3 regions of the Bacillus cereus group sp. RP37 genome follow, and region 1 is predicted to be linked to each of the others. Evidence: predicted binding sites of a transcription regulator. Region 1 holds the regulator's gene; each other region holds the start of a gene.

Region 1 (3,405 bases):
CCAACAGAGACATTGGATCCGAAAGAAACATCACCATTTAGTAGAGGTAACTTATTCACAAGTGATTTTAACAATGTGGATTTCCCGATTCCGTTCGGTCCAACTAAAGCAACACTATCCCCGCGAGTTAAGCGCATTGTTACATGTTCAATAATCGGATCCTCATCATAGCCGATGGTTGCATCCTTTACTTGTAAAACATCATTTCCGCTTTGTTTTTCAATATCGAAGTGGAAGGATGCTGACTTAGAATCACCTAATGGTCTTGTTAATAATTCCATTCGGTCTAATTGTTTACGACGGCTTTGCGCACGTTTTGTCGTAGATGCACGAGCTATATTTTTTTGAACGAAGTCCTCAAGCTTAGCAATTTCATCCTGTTGCTTTTCATAACGTTTCATTTCTTGCTCGTATAGCGCTGATTTTAAATCTAAATATTTACTGTAGTTACCAACAAATCGTCTGCTCTCTTTATTCGAAATTTCATATACTTGTGTAACGAGTTTATCTAAGAAATAACGGTCATGGGAAACGATTAGTATTGCGCCAGGATAGCCTTGTAAATATTGTTCAAGCCATGTTAATGTTTCGATATCTAAATGGTTTGTAGGCTCGTCCAAAATAAGTAAGTCCGGTTTCGTTAATAATAATTTACCGAGAGCCAATCGTGTTTTTTGTCCACCGCTTAATGTAGAAATCGTCGTCTGATGCGTTTCAACTGGGAAGCCAAGCCCGCTTAAAATCGAACGAATATCTGCTTCGTACTGATAGCCACCTTGATCTTTATAATCTAATTGTAATTGATCGTAATCAGCTAATAATCTTTCATATATAGCCTCGTTTGAAAAGTTTTCTTCTTTTCCCATCTCTTGCTCTAGCCTTCGAAGTTTTGTCTCCATTTGCTGCAAGTGTGTAAAGACAGTTAACATTTCATCCCAAATTGTTAAAGATGTTTCTAACCCGGTATTTTGAGCTAAATATCCGATGGAGACATCTTTCGGTTTTATAATTTCGCCACCATCATGGGATAGCTCACCAGCTATTATTTTTAATAATGTAGATTTTCCGGCTCCATTTCGTCCGACTAATGCGATACGATCTTTCGTTTGAACTTCCAATTTTATGTTTGCAAGAATCGTTTCTGCACCGTATAATTTCGAAAGCGCGTTTACTTGTAATAAAATCAATGTTTTCACCTCAAATAATTTCTTAACTTTGCCATGTTTATATTTCTCAATCATACTAAAAATAGTGTATAGTTTAAAATAAAGAGAGAATACTTCTTTTCTTTATTATACAGGGAAATTCATGAGTGCTAAACTTCTGTATTTGATTCAAGCATATGAATAAAGATAGGAAGAGAGGAGAGGTTATATGGATCAGCACAAAATTCCACAGGCCACTGCCAAACGATTGCCTCTATACTATCGATTTATCCAAAACTTATCTCTTTCTGGTAAGCAACGTGTTTCATCAGCTGAATTGAGCGAAGCGGTAAAGGTTGATTCCGCAACGATTCGAAGAGATTTTTCATATTTTGGAGCGTTAGGGAAAAAGGGTTATGGATATAACGTAAATTATTTATTATCATTTTTCCGTGAAACACTCGACCAAGATGATATAACACGTGTAGCACTTATTGGAGTAGGTAATTTAGGGACCGCTTTCTTACATTATAATTTCACGAAAAACAATAATACAAAAATTGAAATGGCGTTTGACGTTAGTGAAGAGAAAGTCGGAACAGAAATCGGGGGCATTCCTGTATATCATTTAGATGAATTAGAAGAACGTTTATCAACTGATATACAAGTGGCAATATTAACAGTACCCGCTACAGTAGCACAATCTGTAGCAGATAGATTAGCGGAAACGAACGTGCATGGTATTTTAAATTTCACACCAGCGCGCTTAAATGTGTCAGACAATATAAGAATTCATCATATTGATTTAGCAGTAGAATTACAAACACTTGTTTACTTTTTGAAGAATTATCCACAATAAAACGCAGAGGAAGCGACCTCTGCGTTTTATTATTATTTTTTCTTTGTGAATTTAACTAAGATAAGGCGAAGTGCCAAATTAAAATCAATTGTTGCCATAACTGCAAATAGTATTGTCCACATATTCCAGATTGTATCTGTTACGTTCGTAATGGCGAAGCGTGTAAAGATACATCCAAGAAGGAAGTACAATGCAGCCATGAATAATGGCGAGTTTCTCATACTAAAAATCCTCCGATAAAGCCTTGCATTTTTTCAGCTTCTTTAATCATTTCTTGAATTTGTTCATTACTCACTAAAACTTGAGCAATTGCAACTAATGTATTCATTGCAACATGGGCTGCAATTGGAACGATAATGCGCTTCGTTTTTACATATAAAAAGGCGAATACGAGCCCCATAGCAGTGTATACCAATAAGTGAGTAAAATCAAAATGAATTGCTGCGAATACGAGAGAACTAATGATAGCAGCAATAAAGAAATTAAACTTCTTATACAGTGTACCAAATAAAATTTTTCTAAATACGATTTCTTCCAAAATAGGTCCTATTATAGATATAACGATAAGGAACCAAGGTGTCGTTCTTGCGATATCCATAAGTCTCGCTGTATTTTCAGATCCAGGTTTAATACCTAATACATACATTTCGATCATACCGGCAATACTTTGCGAGAAAAATGCTAAGAAGAATCCGATAAAAATCCAACCAATCGTAGCTGGAACAGTAGAGCGCTTTGTATCTAAATGTCTGTCGCGAATATCAGCTTTAAGTAACCAAAGTACGATACATAATGCAATAAAGAAGCTAATGATTGCCCAGTGTCCAGTTATGAGTTGAAATTTCTCTTCTCTAGTAAATCCCCTGTTATCATAAAGTCCAGTTTTCAGCAGAAGTGGTAATCCAGCAATGGATGATAACTGCATTAAAATGTATGTAACGATAACCCACCAATATTGTTTTTTCAAATGGTTTAACCATCCTTTCTAACTCTAGTGTATGAGATAAGGTAGGATAACATGTAAGTATGCTACCTACGATATAAACCTCACTTAAATTATGTTTTTTTCGTAAATCCTTATTTGAAATGATAATAGAAGACAGGAGAAAGTTGTGTGTATAGCGAAAACAACTTAGGGTGTCCTTTCATATTGTAACATACGAGTAGTGGAAACAACGATTCATATAGTAAAGGTAGAAGAAGAGGGACTCTATATAGAAAAGTGTATAGCTTAATTTGCGAAAAAATTATGATTTTTTTACTTGCAAAAGAAATTGAGATTATTTATTATTATAAGTGTGTTAGCACTCGGGTGAGTTGAGTGCTAATAAATAAAATTTACATAACAAAATGAGGAGGTTATTGTTCATGCTAAAGCCATTAGGTGATCGCGTTGTAATT
Region 2 (3,405 bases), 4.1 Mb from region 1:
GTATTGGACTGGCACTTGCAGCGTTAGAACATGATTTACGCGTTATTGTTTGTGTACCAGAGAAATTTAGTATTGAAAAACAAGAATTAATGAAAGCACTAGGCGCAACGGTCGTGCATACACCGACTGAGCAAGGAATGACCGGTGCAATTGCAAAAGCGAAAGAGTTAGTAAATGAAATACCGAATTCATACTCTCCAAGTCAGTTTGCAAATGAAGCAAACCCTCGTGCTTATTTCAAAACATTAGGTCCTGAACTTTGGGACGCATTGAACGGAGAGATTAACATATTTGTTGCAGGAGCAGGAACTGGTGGTACATTCATGGGGACTGCATCTTATTTGAAAGAAAAAAATGTAGATATAAAAACGGTTATTGTGGAACCAGAAGGATCTATTTTAAATGGTGGTAAAGCTGGTTCACATGAAACGGAAGGGATTGGCCTTGAATTCATCCCGCCATTTTTGAAAACATCGTATTTTGATGAAATTCATACAATTTCTGATCGAAATGCATTTTTACGAGTGAAGGAATTAGCGCAAAAAGAAGGACTGCTTGTTGGGAGCTCTTCAGGAGCAGCATTTCATGCAAGTTTACTTGAAGCAGAGAAAGCGGCACCAGGTACAAATATTGTAACGATTTTTCCCGATAGTAGTGAGCGCTATTTAAGTAAAGACATATACAAAGGATGGGAATAAAAATGAGAGCAAAGACAAAGTTAATTCATGGTATTCGCATAGGAGAACCTTCAACTGGATCTGTAAACGTACCGATCTATCAAACAAGTACGTACAAACAAGAAGCAGTTGGTAAACATCAAGGATATGAATATTCACGTACAGGTAACCCAACACGTGCAGCTTTAGAAGAAATGATTGCTGTATTAGAAAACGGCCATGCGGGATTTGCATTTGGCTCAGGAATGGCTGCTATTACAGCGACAATTATGTTGTTCTCAAAAGGTGACCACGTTATTTTAACTGATGATGTTTATGGTGGAACGTACCGCGTTATCACGAAAGTATTAAACCGTTTCGGTATTGAGCATACATTTGTAGATACAACAAACTTAGAGGAAGTTGCAGAAGCGATTCGTCCAAATACGAAAGCGGTTTATGTAGAAACACCAACGAATCCATTACTAAAAATTACTGATATTAAAAAAATATCTACTCTTGCTAAAGAGAAAGATTTATTAACAATTATTGATAACACATTCATGACGCCATATTGGCAGTCGCCGATTTCTTTAGGAGCAGACATTGTACTTCATAGTGCAACGAAATATTTAGGAGGTCATAGTGACGTAGTTGCAGGTCTAGTAGTTGTAAATAGCCCGCAATTAGCAGAAGATCTTCACTTTGTGCAAAATTCAACAGGAGGCATTCTTGGCCCACAAGATAGCTTCTTACTACTTCGTGGTTTAAAAACATTAGGAATTCGAATGGAAGAACATGAAACGAATTCACGTGCAATTGCTGAGTTTTTAAATAACCATCCAAAAGTAAATAAAGTATATTATCCAGGTCTTGAGTCACATCAAAACCATGAATTAGCAACAGAACAAGCAAATGGATTTGGTGCTATTATCTCATTTGATGTAGATAGCGAAGAAACATTAAATAAAGTACTTGAGAAATTACAATACTTTACACTTGCTGAAAGTTTAGGAGCAGTAGAAAGTTTAATTTCTATTCCATCTCAAATGACACATGCATCAATCCCAGCAGATCGTCGCAAGGAATTAGGAATTACAGATACATTAATTCGTATTTCTGTCGGTATTGAAGACGGCGAAGATTTAATTGAAGATCTAGCACAAGCGCTAGCATAATAAAAATGCACTGCTAATATAGGCAGTGCATTTTTATTATGTTATTTTGTGAAACATTTCACAAAATAGACATACACAAATGAAATGATTTCATGTATATTAAGTTCATGAAGTGTTACTCACGAACAAACTTGTGAAATGTTTCACAAACAATGAGGTTCATGTAGGAAAGCAACTCTATTTTTTTTGCGCTAATCGGGACTGATTACGACCTATAGGGTCTTATTTAGTCCAAGATAGCAGAATAGGAGGAATTTACATGGTAGTCAAAGAGAAAGTTGTAAATGAAATGCAGGAAGTAAAAGAGATGATTGATACGTTAGTGAATAACGGTCGGAAGGCTTTACAAGCATTAGAAAGCTTTACACAAGAGCAAATTGACAACATTGTTCATGAAATGGCATTAGCAGGTGTTGATCAACATATGCCACTTGCAAAGTTGGCTGTTGAAGAAACAGGGCGTGGTGTATACGAAGATAAATGCATTAAAAATATTTTTGCTACTGAATATATTTGGCATAGCATAAAGAAAGATAAAACAGTGGGGATTATTCACGAAGATCCCCATGAAGAAATAATAGAAATTGCGGAACCTGTCGGTGTAGTAGCTGGGGTAACGCCAGTAACGAACCCAACGTCGACAACAATGTTTAAAGCATTGATTGCGATAAAAACGAGAAATCCAATTATTTTCGCATTTCATCCTTCAGCACAAAACTGTTCCATTGCAGCGGCGAAAACAGTATATGATGCAGCGGTGAAGGCAGGGGCACCAAAACATTGTATTCAGTGGATTGAAAGACCTTCTGTCGAAGCAACAAAACAATTAATGAACCATGAAGGTGTTGCACTTGTTTTGGCAACTGGAGGAGCAGGTATGGTGAAATCAGCTTATTCTACTGGAAAACCAGCGTTAGGTGTAGGTCCTGGTAATGTACCATGTTATATAGAGAAATCAGCGCATATAAAACGAGCCGTTAATGATTTAATTTTATCAAAAACATTTGATAACGGTATGATTTGTGCATCAGAACAAGCAATCATTGTAGATAAGGAAATTTATGATGATGTGAAAACAGAAATGATTGCAAACAATTGTTACTTTGTAACAGAGGAAGAGAGAGGAAAATTAGAAAAACTTGTTATTAATGAAAATACATGTGCAGTAAATAGTGATATTGTAGGGAAATCCGCACAGTATATTGCCGAATTAGTTGGAATTACTGTGCCTAAAAATACAAAAATGCTTGTAGCTGAAATTCAAGGTATCGGAGCAGCCTATCCACTATCTCGTGAGAAACTGAGTCCAGTATTAGCCTGTGTAAAAGCAAATTCATTAGAAGAAGGATTTACATATTGCGAGGAAATGTTAAACCTCGGTGGTTTAGGACATTCAGCAGTCATCCATTCTGTAAATAAAGAAGTGCAAAAGCAATTTGGATTACGCATGAAAGCTTGCCGCCTTATTGTAAATGCCCCTTCCTCACAAGGTGGAATCGGCGACATATATAATGGATTTATTCCATCACTTACGCTTGGTTGCGGTTCCTACGGGAAAAACTCAGTTTCTC
Region 3 (3,405 bases), 1.0 Mb from region 1:
CATTTTGTATACAAAGAGGACGTTGTACGAATTGTAAGAGGGAAATTTCAATTTTGTACGTAGTATTTGAACTTGTAACCGGAATGATATTTCTTCTTACTGTATATATGATTGGGGTGGAACGAGAGCTTATCATCATTTTATCGCTTTTTTCGTTACTTCTTATTATTTCAATTACAGATTACATATATATGTTAATCCCTAATCGTATTTTAGCTTGGTTCGCCTGTTTACTCATTTTAGAATGTGTTTTTGTACCGTTAGTCACTTGGACAGATAGTATAGTTGGTAGTGGGGTTATATTCATTTTGTTATATTGCATGCAAAAAATATATCCAGAAGGGCTTGGTGGAGGAGATGTAAAATTACTTTCGTTACTTGGATTTATAGTGGGACTGAAAGGGATTTTTATGATTTTATTTTTAGCATCTTGTTTTAGTCTCTGTTTCTTTGGGGCTGGTATAGTATTAAAACGTATGAAAATGAGGACCCCAATTCCGTTTGGCCCTTTTATTAGCCTTGGGGCAATATGTTACATGTTGGTCACGTATACAAAATAGAGAGGGGATAGAGAGTGAACGTATATATGGATGATCAAAGAAGTTGTCCGTACGGGTATGTGCCCGCAACTACAGTAGAATGTGCCTTGCAAATGGTTCGGGATTATGATGTGAATATTCTTTCCCTTGATTTCAATATGGGGTGGGGAGAAAAAAGTGGATTAGATTTTGTAGAGGTTTTTTGTAAAGAGGGGTTATACGTAAATGAAATTCACCTTCATACGAATGATGTCATCGGTATGTACAAGGTGAAACAGAGAATTAATAAGGGAAAGGAAGAAGGAGAGATTAATCCTAATCTTGTTGTTAAATATGTGGGGAGCTAAAAACTCCAAAGTAAAACTTTGGAGTTTTTAATGTTTCATATGTGCTTGTAAAGGAATAATCTCTTCTTGTTGAGCTGCTGCGATTTCAGTTTCTTCCTGTTGAACTTCAGGTGTTTTCTTTGTTAAGTAGTGGTATACCATACCGACAAATACAGACCCGCCAATAATGTTACCAATTGTAACTGGAATTAAATTATGAATAGCACCTGCAAAAGAAATTGTCTCCGGATGCGGTGAAACTAAAGATAAAGCAAATAGTGATAAGTTTGCGATGCTATGCTCGTAACCAGATAAGAAGAATGTGAAAACGAGTAGCATCATCATCATAATTTTTGCTGTATCACCTTTAACTTGAGAAGGTAAGAAACAAGCAAGACATACAAGCCAGTTACATAAAATTGCTTTAAAGAATAATTGTATTGTAGGTGTATTCATTTTTCCTTCCACTACTTTATTCATGAAATGACCGTGATCAATTGCTCCGAAAATGCCAGTTGCGTAAAATAGTAAGGCAAAGAATAAAGCGCCAGCTAAGTTACCTGCATAACAAGCAACCCAGTTACGAAGTGTATCAGAAATCGTTGTTTCTTTTCGTAAAGTTGCCACTGTGAAATACATTGTATTTCCAGTAAACAATTCAGCACCGCCATATATAATAAGTACGAGGGCAATTCCGAAAAACATAGAAGCAGCTAAATAAGTTGCTGGTGAATCTGCAATGTGAAAAAAGTTACCTAATTTAAAACATAGTACAATAATAAAGCCGATATAAATACCCGCAAGTGCGGCACGAATGAAATATTGCAGCGGGTTTGTATCTAGCATTTGTTTTTTGCTCTTAGCCAGTTTGACAACATAATCTAATCCTTGTTCTAGCATGAGTAATACGCTCCTTTAGTACATCATCTATAAATACTCCTTATATGAATAAAGTACATGGATTCGGTCATAGTTTCAATGAGTTTGTGCAATGTTTCACAAAAAGGACATACATATATAAGGAAAACGCTTACAAAAAATAGTATAATGGAATTTTTTCTGGACATAGAGAGGGGACAAGGAAAAAAGAAAAAGCGCTGTAATTACAGCGCTTTTTCGTCTAAATTCTTTTCTACTTTTACTTCTACTTCTTTCGAGAAGAACCAACCACCAACTGCGATTCCGACTAATACAATCCAGAATGTAAGCTTCCACGGAGTGGATTCTGGGAATGAATGTGGAATTACATTTAATGCAGGGTGTGCTAATGTATAAACTGCTAGCTTCACACCAACCCAACCTACAATTAAGAATGCTGCAGTTTCAAGTCCTGGTTTACGTTTTAAGATTTGTACGAAAGCAGTTGCTGCAAATCGCATAATGATTAATCCGATAAGTCCACCTACAAAGATAACAACGAATTGCCCAGTATCAAGACTACCAATTGTACCTAATCCTGTTTTTGGTAAAGTCATTGCTAATGCAACAGCAGCTAAAATTGAATCAACTGCGAAGGCGATATCAGCAACCTCAACTTTAAATACAGTCCACCAAAAATTCTCTTGTTTTTTCTTTGCTTCTTTTTCTTCTGTTTCTTCATCTGTATTCTTTTTAACATACGTTTTAAATAAGTGATTACCAGCGATAAACATAAGGTAAATGGCACCAATTGCTTGCACTTGCCATACATCGACTAAGAACGAGATCATAAATAACGATCCGAATCGGAAAACAAATGCCCCCGCTAATCCATAAAATAGTGCTTTCTTTCGTTTTTCTTCTGGTAAATGTTTTACCATAATTGCAAGAACAAGCGCGTTATCAGCCGCTAAAATCCCCTCAAGTGCAATTAGGATGAGTAATACCCAACCATACTCCAATAATAATGATACATCCATGTACATTCTCCTCTCATTTCTATAAGTACTAAATAAGTGAAGAATTTCCCCACTATTTAGTTTCCCCATACTCCTGCCTATTAACTTTGGAAGAATTTGGTAATGAATGCAAAAAAGACCTCTGCCGTTAATAGGCAAAGGTCTTGCTAGACATATGTAATGAAAATGCCAACAAAGCCGGAAGAACTAAGTTCTACGTAATGACGACTTTGTTTCCAAGAAAGATTCTTGGACGCTACTCCCCTTTGGAGATATGCTATTGTACTCTCATTATATGGATAATTTATACGGTTGTCAACCTGTTAAAATATCTTCATTCGGATATTTTATTTTTTGTTTCTTTTTACGTGCAAAAGAAAAAGCCAATGTTAAAGGTCCCATCTTCCCAAAAAACATCATAAAGATGATAATAGCTTTTCCAATCATAGTTAAGTGTGGTGTGAAATTCATACTGAGACCGACAGTCCCAAATGCTGAAAATACTTCGAAAGCACTCATCAATAGAGGAACTCGCTCAGTAATACTTAAAATTAAAATAGCAAAAAAGATAAATGAAATGGAAATAATCGTGATGGTCAATGATTTGACGATGAGAGTATCTTTAATAGATTTTTTAAACACGACAATATCATCTCGTTCTTG

The links. The regulator Rex, encoded in region 1, represses fermentation and respiration genes when NADH is low (regulators of the CRP and FNR family bind a similar motif). The targets are predictions, from matches to a motif close to TTGTGAAATATTTCACAA.
Positions count from the first base shown of each region.
Region 2: a site for Rex is predicted at 1,881-1,898, ahead of adhE (bifunctional acetaldehyde-CoA/alcohol dehydrogenase). Genes of this name have one in related genera too.
Region 3: a site for Rex is predicted at 1,850-1,867, ahead of QCI44_RS21555 (formate/nitrite transporter family protein). Genes of this name have one in related genera too.

Region 1 is NZ_JARVHP010000001.1:5,120,857-5,124,261, reverse strand. It holds gene QCI44_RS26830 (ABC-F family ATP-binding cassette domain-containing protein) at 1-1,187, opposite strand, end outside; gene QCI44_RS26825 (redox-sensing transcriptional repressor Rex) at 1,375-2,004, shown strand; gene QCI44_RS26820 (YdiK family protein) at 2,037-2,225, opposite strand; gene QCI44_RS26815 (CPBP family intramembrane glutamic endopeptidase) at 2,222-2,971, opposite strand; gene groES (co-chaperone GroES) at 3,373-3,405, shown strand, end outside.
Region 2 is NZ_JARVHP010000001.1:1,062,087-1,065,491, forward strand. It holds gene QCI44_RS05615 (O-acetylserine dependent cystathionine beta-synthase) at 1-698, shown strand, start outside; gene QCI44_RS05620 (bifunctional cystathionine gamma-lyase/homocysteine desulfhydrase) at 701-1,834, shown strand; gene adhE (bifunctional acetaldehyde-CoA/alcohol dehydrogenase) at 2,094-3,405, shown strand, end outside.
Region 3 is NZ_JARVHP010000001.1:4,078,415-4,081,819, reverse strand. It holds gene QCI44_RS21565 (prepilin peptidase) at 1-560, shown strand, start outside; gene QCI44_RS21560 (cyclic-phosphate processing receiver domain-containing protein) at 575-886, shown strand; gene QCI44_RS21555 (formate/nitrite transporter family protein) at 914-1,765, opposite strand; gene QCI44_RS21550 (TerC family protein) at 1,969-2,763, opposite strand; yybP-ykoY riboswitch at 2,854-3,019, opposite strand; gene QCI44_RS21545 (TrkH family potassium uptake protein) at 3,058-3,405, opposite strand, start outside.